One region of the Bradyrhizobium sp. SPXBL-04 genome, then DNA from elsewhere that is predicted to be linked to it. Evidence: predicted binding sites of a transcription regulator. Region 1 holds the regulator's gene; each other region holds the start of a gene.

Region 1 (3,277 bases):
TCGCCGAAGGCGACGTGCTCCTGCGCAAGGGAACCCGTCTCACCGAGCGCGACCTCGCGCTCGCCGCCGCCATGAATCACCCGCAGCTTGCCGTCTGCCGCCGCCCGAAGGTCGCGATCCTCGCCACCGGCGACGAACTGGTGATGCCAGGCGCCGCGCCCGGCCGCGGCCAGATCGTCTATTCCAACGGCTATGCCCTGCACGCGCTCGCCCGCAGCGAGGGGGCCGAGACCATCGACCTCGGCATCGCCGCCGACACGCTGGAGGCCACCACCGCCGGCATCCGCCGCGCCCGCGAGAGCGGCGCCGACATCCTGGTCACGACCGGCGGCGCATCGGTCGGCGACCACGATCTGGTCCAGCAGGCGCTGAGGGACGAAGGTATCTCGATGGCGTTCTGGAAGATTGCGATGCGCCCGGGCAAGCCGATGATGCATGGGCGGCTCGGCGCGATGCGCGTGATCGGCCTGCCGGGTAATCCCGTCTCCTCCTATGTGTGCGCCTTCCTGTTCATGGTCCCGCTGATTCGTGCGGTGTCGGGTCGATCCGTGATTCATCACCGCCATGAGCGCGCCGTGCTCGGCCGCGATGTGGGCGCAAACGATATGCGCGCGGATTATCTTCGCGCACGTCTGGAACAGCGCGACGACGGCACGCTGGTGGCCGTTCCCGTCCATCACCAGGATTCCTCGCTGCTTGCGAATCTCGCTGCGGCACAGGCACTTCTCGTGCGCGCACCGTTCGCGCCGAAGGCCGGAGCTGGCTCGCCTTGCGAGGTGCTGCGCCTGCCCGTCTGAGCGCATCCACCACACGTGTTCCGCGAACTTTGTCGTGTTCACGCAAAATTAAGCAGTTGCGGAACACATATCGAACATATAGTGTCCGTTCATGATTTGTTTCGAGGATGTAGCGGTTCGCCGCTCCAATTCAGCGTCTCGGAATCGAACGACATCAACCGGGGGACTTTGGTCGAGATGTTAACGCGCAAACAATACGAGCTTCTGCGGTTCATCAGCGAACGTCTGAAGGAAAGCGGCGTGCCGCCCTCCTTCGACGAGATGAAGGATGCGCTCGACCTGCGCTCGAAATCGGGCATCCATCGCCTGATCACCGCGCTGGAGGAGCGCGGCTTCATCCGTCGCCTGCCCAACCGCGCCCGTGCCATCGAGGTGATCAAGCTGCCTGAGCTCCAGGCCGCCGCCGGCAACCGCCGCGGCTTCACGCCAAGCGTCATCGAGGGCAATCTCGGCAAGGTGCGCGCGAGCTCCAGCCCACCCGCCGACGAGGGCGAGCGTCCCGTTGCGGTGCCGGTGATGGGTCGCATCGCAGCCGGTACGCCGATCGAAGCGTTGCAGACCCGCAGTCACACCATCAGCGTACCGCCCGACATGCTCGGCTCGGGCGAACATTATGCGCTCGAAGTGCGCGGTGATTCGATGGTCGAGGCCGGCATCCTTGACGGCGACATGGCGCTGATCCAGCGCAACGAGAGCGCCGATACCGGCGACATCGTGGTGGCGCTGATCGACGACGAGGAAGCGACGCTCAAGCGCTTCCGCCGCCGCGGCGCGTCGATCGCGCTCGAGCCCGCCAACGCCGCCTACGAGGTGCGCATCCTGCCGCCGAACCGGGTGAAGATTCAGGGCAAGCTGATCGGACTGTACCGCAAGTACTGAGAAGACTCAGTGGTCATTCGATACCGATGATTCCGATTGGAGCGGACGGATTGTCCGCTTCAGCTGGATAGTCTTTCTGGTCTTGGGCAGATTATCTGGCCCCTTTCCAAGCGCTACGTCCTCGGCATGCCGCCCGAAGCACTCATCGCTTTGCGGCTCAAGAGATCGAGGAGACAACGATGCGTAGGATCGTTTTGAGCGCCTTCGCAACTGTGCTGATCGCTGCATCGGCAGCGCAAGCATTCGCAGCACAATCGCAGCACCATCCCCGCAAGTCGGCGCATGCGACAACGAGTGAGCAATTCCGCAGCGCCCGAAGTGCCGTCGCGCGACAGCCACAGCCGAGTTGGCCATATTCCGGATGGTCGGCGCCCGCAGGCCGCTGACGCTCGCATCCGCCAAATGCACTGAAGCGAGCTTTGTTCCTATTGGATTCGGGAAAGATAATGTGATCGCATCCGGCTGACGCCAGCCGCAGATTCGCCCACAAGCAAGCAGAATGTTACGTGCTTCCACTCTGATAGAGGCTTGCGCCTCCGAAAGAGGCGCGGGTTGCTATCTTCGAATAGGAGCACCCGATGTGTGACTACAGTCTGCATGCCGTTGCATCGCGCCCCGCCGAAGTCGGCGAGACGATCGTGTCGACAACGTTCCGCGGCACCTCGACGCGCGGCTTCGCTTCCGCGGCCGACCCGACCGTGGCCGTCTGCCTGCTGCCGGGAACGGAGCTCGCCTTCGCCGACAACGTCCGTTACGACAATCGTTGGATCTGGACGCGCACGATCAACTCCCGCGTCGGCAAGTTCGGCAAGATCGATCCGCACATTCCCGATCGCCATCATGACGCGATCGAATTCCCCGACGGCAAATACGTGCTGGTGACGCAGCTCGTCGAAGGCCAGCACGCAACCGTGCTGCAACTGCCGGTGACGCAGCCGGTCAGCGAGCGTGAGCACAAGCCGCAGATCGATGCCGACAGCCGGCCGACGATCACGCGTCTGCCGATCGGCTGAGCCGTCCCTGGCCACCAGGTCGGGCCAGGATTGAAAATGCCATCGCCGGCCGAGGCCGGCGAGATGGTATGATTTATGTTCTGCGGAAGTCCGGCTGGACCCGGACCAGCTCCTGCATTTGTTCTTAATCGTCTGGCCTTAATCGTCGGCCTGCAAGTCGGTCTCCGCCGGAATCGCGTCCCGGTTGCGGGCCGTAGCCGCCTTCGGCGCGAGGCTTCCGTCGAAATCACCCTCGCCGGCGCCGGCCGGGAGCCAAGGGCGGCTTGTGCCTCTTGCTCTCACAGCCTGAACCGCAAAACCGTCACCACGCTGCGTCAACGCCAGCGCGCCTTGGCTGGTGAGACGCTGCCGATCGACCACCATCGCCGCGCAATCGGGCGGTGCGGGCCGCCGCGTCACTACCAGCGCGGCGCGGCTGCAATCATCAGCCAGCGCGTCGATCCGCAAGGAAAGCGCAACCAGCCTCCCGTCGGCGAGCGGCGTCACGCAGCCGGCCTCGTCGCACGACACGCCGTCGGCCAGCGAGCTACTCCCGGCGTCGCGCGGATCGGCGTCGGCAGCTAACCACTCCCTAAGCAGAAAGCCGTC
Region 2 (3,277 bases), 3.6 Mb from region 1:
GGGGCGCTGCCTCTTCTCCCTCTCCCCCGTTCTTACAGGGAGAGGGTTGGGGTGAGGGGCCTCTCGCCACATTTGAACTCGTCGAGGGACCTGTACCCCTCACCCGGATTGCGCCGGACGATGCTTCGCATCGCCGGTGGCAATCCGACCTCTCCCCGCAAGCGGGGAGAGGTGAAGACGTCACTCCCCCGCCTGGAGCTTCCTCGGAAACAGCTCCGGCGCACCGGTGGCCACCAAATGTGGGCCTTCGGGCGCATCCGCCTTGCTGAAATCGAGCTCCTCGATTCGCCCGGCGCGCTTCTCGATCTTGTCGGCGGAGATCAGCACCTGCCGCATGTCCTCGTTGACGTCGGCAAAATGCTTTTGCAGCTTCAGCACGCGGTCGCGCAGGCGGCCCAAATCGTCGCCCAGCTTGATCACCTCGGTGCGGATCTGGTCGGCGGCATCGCGCATGCGCGCGTCCTTCATGATCTGCTGCATGACTTGGATCGCGAGCATCAGCAATGAGGGCGACACCAGCACGACGCGGGCGCGATAGGCCTTCTGGATCACGTCGTCGAAGCCGTCATGGATCTCGGCGTAGACCGATTCCGACGGCACGAACATCAGCGCCATCTCCTGGGTCTCGCCGGTGACGAGATATTTTTCGGCGATGTCGCTGACGTGCTTCATCACGTCACCGCGCAGCCGCTGCGTGGCGAAGCGCCGCTCCTCGTCGGTGCGGGCGTCGTGCAGCGCGGTCATCGCCTCCAGCGGAAATTTCGCATCGATGCAGAGCGGGCGTTGGTCCGGCAGGAACACGACGCAATCGGGCCGCTTGCCGGTCGAGAGCGTGAACTGGAACTCGTACGAGCCCTTGGGCAATCCGTCCTGGACGATTGCTTCCATTCGCGCCTGGCCGAAGGCCCCGCGCGACTGCTTGTTGGCGAGCACGTCGCGCAGGGTCGTCACCTGCGTGGTGAGGTCGGTGAGGTTCTTGTGCGCACTGTCGATGATGCCGAGCCGCTCATGCAGCGCGCGTAGGCTCTCCATGGTGTTGCGGGTCGAATGTTCCATGGACTGGCCGACGCGATGCGTCACCGAATCCAGCCGCTCGTTGACCGCCCGCGCCATCTCGGCCTGGCGGCCGGCCAGCGCCTGGGTCATGGCGTCGACCCGGCCCGAGGCCTCGCTCTGGGCGCGCAGCACCTCGCTCAGGCGCTCCTCGAGCTCGTCGGCCCGGATCGCATGCGCCATCGCGAGTTCCGCGCCGCGCCGCCCGGAGCGCGCGATCACGACGGCAATCACTACCAGCAGGATGAGGATAAGGGCGCCGAAGCCGATCAGCGCATCGATCGTGCGCACCGGCCAGTCGCCCAGCATGACAATGATCTCGTTCATGCGTCCCCTTCTACCCGATTCGCCGGAATGCGCGAACGAAGAGGGAACGTCGGTGGTTAACGACCCACTAATTTTTATGGTTAACGAAAGCTGAAGTTTTATGGTTAGCGGAGGGTTAACGAAGTTCCTGGCCGGATTGACCGCATCCGGCGCGCAGCTTAAATCGCCGCCATGGCCCTCAGAGAAATCATCATCCTGCCCGACAAGCAGCTGCGTCTGATCTCCAAGCCGATCGAGAAGGTCACGCCGGAGATCCGCAAGCTTGCCGACGACATGTTCGAGACCATGTATGACGCGCCCGGCATCGGCCTCGCGGCGATCCAGGTCGCGCAGCCGCTGCGGCTGATCACCATGGACCTCGCCAAGCGCGACGAGAACGGCGAGACCAAGCACGAGCCGCGTGTCTTCATCAACCCGGAGATTCTCTCCTCTTCGGAGGAACTTTCGGTGTACGAGGAAGGCTGCCTGTCGATCCCCGAATATTACGAGGAGGTCGAGCGTCCCGCGAAGGTGCGTGTGCGCTTCACCGACCTCGACGGCAAGGTGCACGAGGAGGATGCCGAAGGCCTCTATGCCACCTGCATCCAGCACGAGATCGATCATCTCAACGGCGTGTTGTTCGTCGACTATCTGTCGAAGCTCAAGCGCGACCGCGTGATGAAGAAGTTCGAGAAAGCCGCCAAGCGCGCGGGGGAGTAACCACGTCCTCCGCCGTCATGCCCGGCCAAAAGCGCGAAGCGCGTCTTCAAGCCCAAAAGCGCGAAGCGCGTCTTCAAGCTAACGTGCCGGACATCCGCGTTCTTCGTCCGTCGAGTGAGAAAGAACGTGGATGGCCGGGACAAGCCCGGCCATGACGAGTACTCTGTTCCTTTCCGAGGATTGTCTCGTCCCATGCCTCTCCGCCTGATCTTCATGGGCACACCCGATTTCTCCGTGCCGACGCTGCTCGAGCTGGTCGCGCATGGCCACGAGATCGCGGCCGTCTACACCCGCGCGCCGAAGCCGGGCGGGCGCCGCGGCCTGCAATTGCAGCCCACGCCGGTCGAGGAAGCTGCGCGAAAACTCGGCGTTCCCGTGCTGACGCCGAAGACGTTGAAGACGCCGGAAGCGCTCGACGAATTTCGCGCCTTCGATGCCGATGCCGCGGTCGTCGTCGCCTACGGCATGATCCTGCCGCAGGCCGTCCTCGATGCACCAAAACTCGGCTGCTACAATCTGCACGCTTCGCTGTTGCCGCGCTGGCGCGGCGCCGCGCCGATCAATCGCGCCATCATGGCAGGCGATGCCGAGAGCGGCGTGATGGTGATGAAGATGGATGTCGGCCTCGACACCGGCGACGTCGCCATGGCCGAACGGCTCGCGATCACGGACAGCATGACCGCGGCCGATCTGCACGATCGCCTCTCCCGGCTCGGTGCCGATTTGATGGTCCGCGCCATGGCCGCGCTCGGACGCGGCGGGCTTCAGCTCAAAAAGCAGAGCGAGGACGGCGTCACCTATGCCGCCAAGATCGACAAGGCCGAGGCGCGGATCGACTGGACGAAACCTGCACGCGCGGTGCTGCGCCACATCCACGGCCTGTCGCCGTTCCCCGGTGCCTGGGCCGAGCTCGCGGACGTCAGCGAGAATGCGCGCGTCAAAATCCTGCGATGTGAATTGGCGAACGGCTCAGCTGCGCCCGGCGAGGTGCTCGACGACCACCTCACCATCGCCTGCGGCGAGGGTGCGATCCGCATCATCGAGCTCCAGCGCGAAGGCAAGGCCCGGATGCAGGCCGCTGACTTTTTGCGGGGCGTGCCGCTGAAGGCGGGATCGAAGTTCAGCTGACGCTGTCATACCCCGCGAAAGCGGGGTATCCAGTACGCCGAGGCGTCTCGGTCGAACGGAGCTGTCTCAG
Region 3 (3,277 bases), 970 kb from region 1:
GATCGCCCCTCATCACGATCAGATCGTCCGGCACAAGGCGCAGTTTGAGTTTTTGCGCCGGCCCGGAATGAGATCTGAGGTGATCGAGCAACCAAATCAGTTGCAACTGATCTTCGGGATTCGGGTCGAACCAGAGTTCGATCGCATCGTAGGGTTCACAGAACTCGATAAGGGACAAATCCTTGCGGTTTCGGATGGCACTAGGCCAGCGGATGCCCCATCGGGCCAGTGATCACCGGGTGAAAGCGTCTCCGAACGCGCCGCAAAATAGGCCGCAAGCATTTCAGGTGAAGGCAAGGGTCCCCACTGAAAGCGAAAAGAAAACGCAACGACAATTTCGGCCAATCCCGATTTGGCGAGCCCAAATCCGGACGAACTGGTCAAGATCAGACGCTTCATCGCGGACGCATCCCACCCCACCCCAAAACGAAACGGGCACCGAAGACGTCGGCAACTCAACGTCCTCAGCGCCCGCTCCTCGCGAAAACTCTACTGCTTTAAGGCTTACTCCGCCGGCTCCTCGCCGTCGGCGTCGCGCTCCGGGGTGCCGGCGAGAATCTGCTCGGCGATCAGGCCGGAGTTCTGGCGGATCGAGGTCTCGATCTTGGCGGTGATGTCGGGGTTGCCCTTCAAGAACGCCTTGGCGTTCTCGCGGCCCTGGCCGAGGCGCTGGCTGTCATAGGAGAACCAGGCGCCGGACTTCTCGACGATGCCGGCCTTGACGCCGAGATCGAGGATCTCGCCCATCTTGGAGACGCCCTCGCCATACATGATGTCGAATTCGACCTGCTTGAACGGCGGCGCCAGCTTGTTCTTCACCACCTTCACGCGCGTGGTGTTGCCGACGACTTCGTCGCGCTCCTTGATCGCGCCGATGCGGCGGATGTCGAGGCGGACGGAGGCGTAGAATTTCAGCGCGTTGCCGCCGGTCGTGGTCTCGGGCGAACCGTACATCACACCAATCTTCATGCGGATCTGGTTGATGAAGATCACCATGGTGTTGGACTTGTTGATCGAGGCCGTGAGCTTGCGCAGCGCCTGGCTCATCAGGCGGGCCTGCAGACCCGGCAGCGCATCGCCCATCTCGCCCTCGAGCTCGGCCTTCGGCACCAGCGCCGCAACCGAATCGACCACCAGCACGTCCACAGCGCCGGAGCGCACCAAGGTGTCGCAAATTTCCAACGCCTGCTCGCCGGTGTCGGGCTGCGAGATCAGCAGTTCGTCAATGTTGACGCCGAGCTTGCGGGCATAGACCGGATCGAGCGCGTGCTCGGCGTCGATGAAGGCGCAGATGCCACCCTTCTTCTGCGCTTCCGCCACCGTATGCAGCGCCAGCGTGGTCTTGCCCGACGATTCCGGCCCGTAGATCTCGACGATGCGTCCCTTGGGCAGGCCGCCGATGCCGAGCGCGATATCGAGCCCGAGCGAGCCCGAGGACACCGCCTCGATGTCCATGGAGCGGTCGCTCTTGCCGAGCTTCATCACCGATCCCTTGCCGAACTGGCGCTCGATCTGAGAGAGCGCGGCAGCCAGGGCTTTACTCTTGTCCATGGAAGATCCTTCGACGATACGCAGGGCAGTGGCGGACATTGGGTCGTGCTCCTTATGGCGAGGATTCGCTAGGGGGACAAACGATTGAGAGGGCGGGCCGGCGATAAAAATAATGTACCCCATTTGTTCTCAGTTCGCAATATGTTCTTTGCGGCTGTCCCAATCCCCTTGCTCGTGCCTGAATCGAAAAGGGGCCGCCCTTCAGCGACCCCTTTGCCGGTTGCAATCTCGTTTCGGGATGAAATTCCAGCCCCGGCGGGAGGCACCGTACCGGTGTCCAGATGCCAAGTGGATTCCGGGCAACTACCGTTCGTAGCACTGTCCTAATTGGCGTTTCGCTGGATCTCTTGCGCCTGAATGCTACTTTTTGTAACGCTAGTATATGTAGCGTTATATTTCGTACCCTTGAATCCAGGAGGTGTGATGAAATCGGTTTTCAAGATCGTTGTGGCCCTGGCCATCTTCGTCGGCTCGGCCTCGACGCAAGCGCAGACATCGAACACTCCGATCTCATCGGGCGCTCCGAAAGTCGGTGCAAAAATTACGAAGAAATCGCAATTGCACGACGGTTGCCACAGCCGGTACGCGTAGATGCTTGGCAAGCCCTGCCACTAACGCGCGATGAGATGACGAAGCATCGTCATCGCGCTTTCGATTATTGTTTGAGCATGATCTCCGCGCAAACGCGGTCCACCTTTATCGCGAGAAAAACCGCTGCACGCTTTGCGCCAACGCGGCCCTTCGGGTCCGGATCATGCTTCAGCAGGCCAGCAGATGAAGCCGCCGAGGGCCGCCTCGGCGGCCTCTTTCGTTTCACGCCATGCTTGGAATCATTCCTGCGAGATCGGGTGAGCGCGATCGTCGCTTTCGTCGGCGCGCGCGTCCTGACCAGACGTGCACGCGCATTTGCCCTCGGCATGAACGCTGTGAGCGTCTGCTCTGCCACGATGGGATCCTCGTCCGAAACTGACGCGCATCAAAGACGCACGGGCCCAAGCGCCGTCATAAATCCTTAATCCTGAGGCACCGAACCTTTTAGCGGTCTGTGGCCTTCTTCGGGATGGGACCGCAACTCTGGGGACCCCTGGCATGACTGAAGACACACACCACGGCGCCATCAGGCGCAACCACCTCCTGGAGGCCGCGCAGGAGGAGATGATCAAGTTCGAGCGCAAGGAAAACGAGTTTCGCAAGAAGGACCGTGACGAGCGCGCCGCCGAGCTGCGGTTGCCTCTCGGCGAGATCAAGGTCCACTAAGGCCCACGACGGCGAGCGGTAGCGCCTGGGCACGCTGCAGAACCTGACCGCCGCTAGCGGCCGCCGTTGACCGCGCGGGAATCTAGCATCGCGCGCCGGGATACGCTTGGCTGAGCATCCCGCGTGATTATGGCATCTAAATACTTCCAGTAAGCCATTGATGGAATGACGAAATCGCCGCACAGCCTACTGTGCATGGGGTTGTTTTCCTCCTTTTTGAAAGATTGGTGCCCATTCACCATCGGCGAAGCGCGCCGGCGCGGAGCTCCGGCCGCCTCCCCGCACCTGCGCTTGATGCCGCCTTACAGCAGCGCCAGCAGCACGAGGCCGATCACCAGCACGACGAAGCCAGCCGCCGTCGCGGCGGCGAAAGACCGCTCTACGTTATCCATGATGCCACCCCGTTGCCGCCGCGCCACGTTTCCCCCATGGCTGCGCCGGACGGTGTGGAATCTTGCCGACCCGTGTG

The links. The regulator LexA, encoded in region 1, represses DNA repair genes until DNA is damaged. The targets are predictions, from matches to a motif close to TGTTCNNNNTGTGTTCNG.
Region 2: the regulator LexA is predicted to act here: its motif matches at 1,412-1,429, upstream of ACNJX8_RS03235 (DNA recombination protein RmuC).
Region 3: the regulator LexA is predicted to act here: its motif matches at 1,683-1,700, upstream of recA (recombinase RecA).

Annotation. Positions count from the first base shown of each region.
Region 1 covers NZ_CP182472.1:4,307,057-4,310,333, reverse strand. The annotation lists gene ACNJX8_RS20350 (molybdopterin molybdotransferase MoeA) at 1-797, shown strand, start outside; gene lexA (transcriptional repressor LexA) at 975-1,676, shown strand; gene ACNJX8_RS20340 (hypothetical protein) at 2,255-2,689, shown strand; gene ACNJX8_RS20335 (ComEC/Rec2 family competence protein) at 2,828-3,277, opposite strand, start outside.
Region 2 covers NZ_CP182472.1:713,536-716,812, forward strand. The annotation lists gene ACNJX8_RS03235 (DNA recombination protein RmuC) at 181-1,380, opposite strand; gene def (peptide deformylase) at 1,552-2,079, shown strand; gene fmt (methionyl-tRNA formyltransferase) at 2,272-3,207, shown strand.
Region 3 covers NZ_CP182472.1:3,335,960-3,339,236, reverse strand. The annotation lists gene ACNJX8_RS15555 (hypothetical protein) at 1-178, opposite strand, end outside; gene recA (recombinase RecA) at 505-1,590, opposite strand; gene ACNJX8_RS15545 (hypothetical protein) at 1,975-2,142, shown strand; gene ACNJX8_RS15540 (hypothetical protein) at 2,207-2,497, opposite strand; gene ACNJX8_RS15535 (hypothetical protein) at 2,641-2,808, shown strand.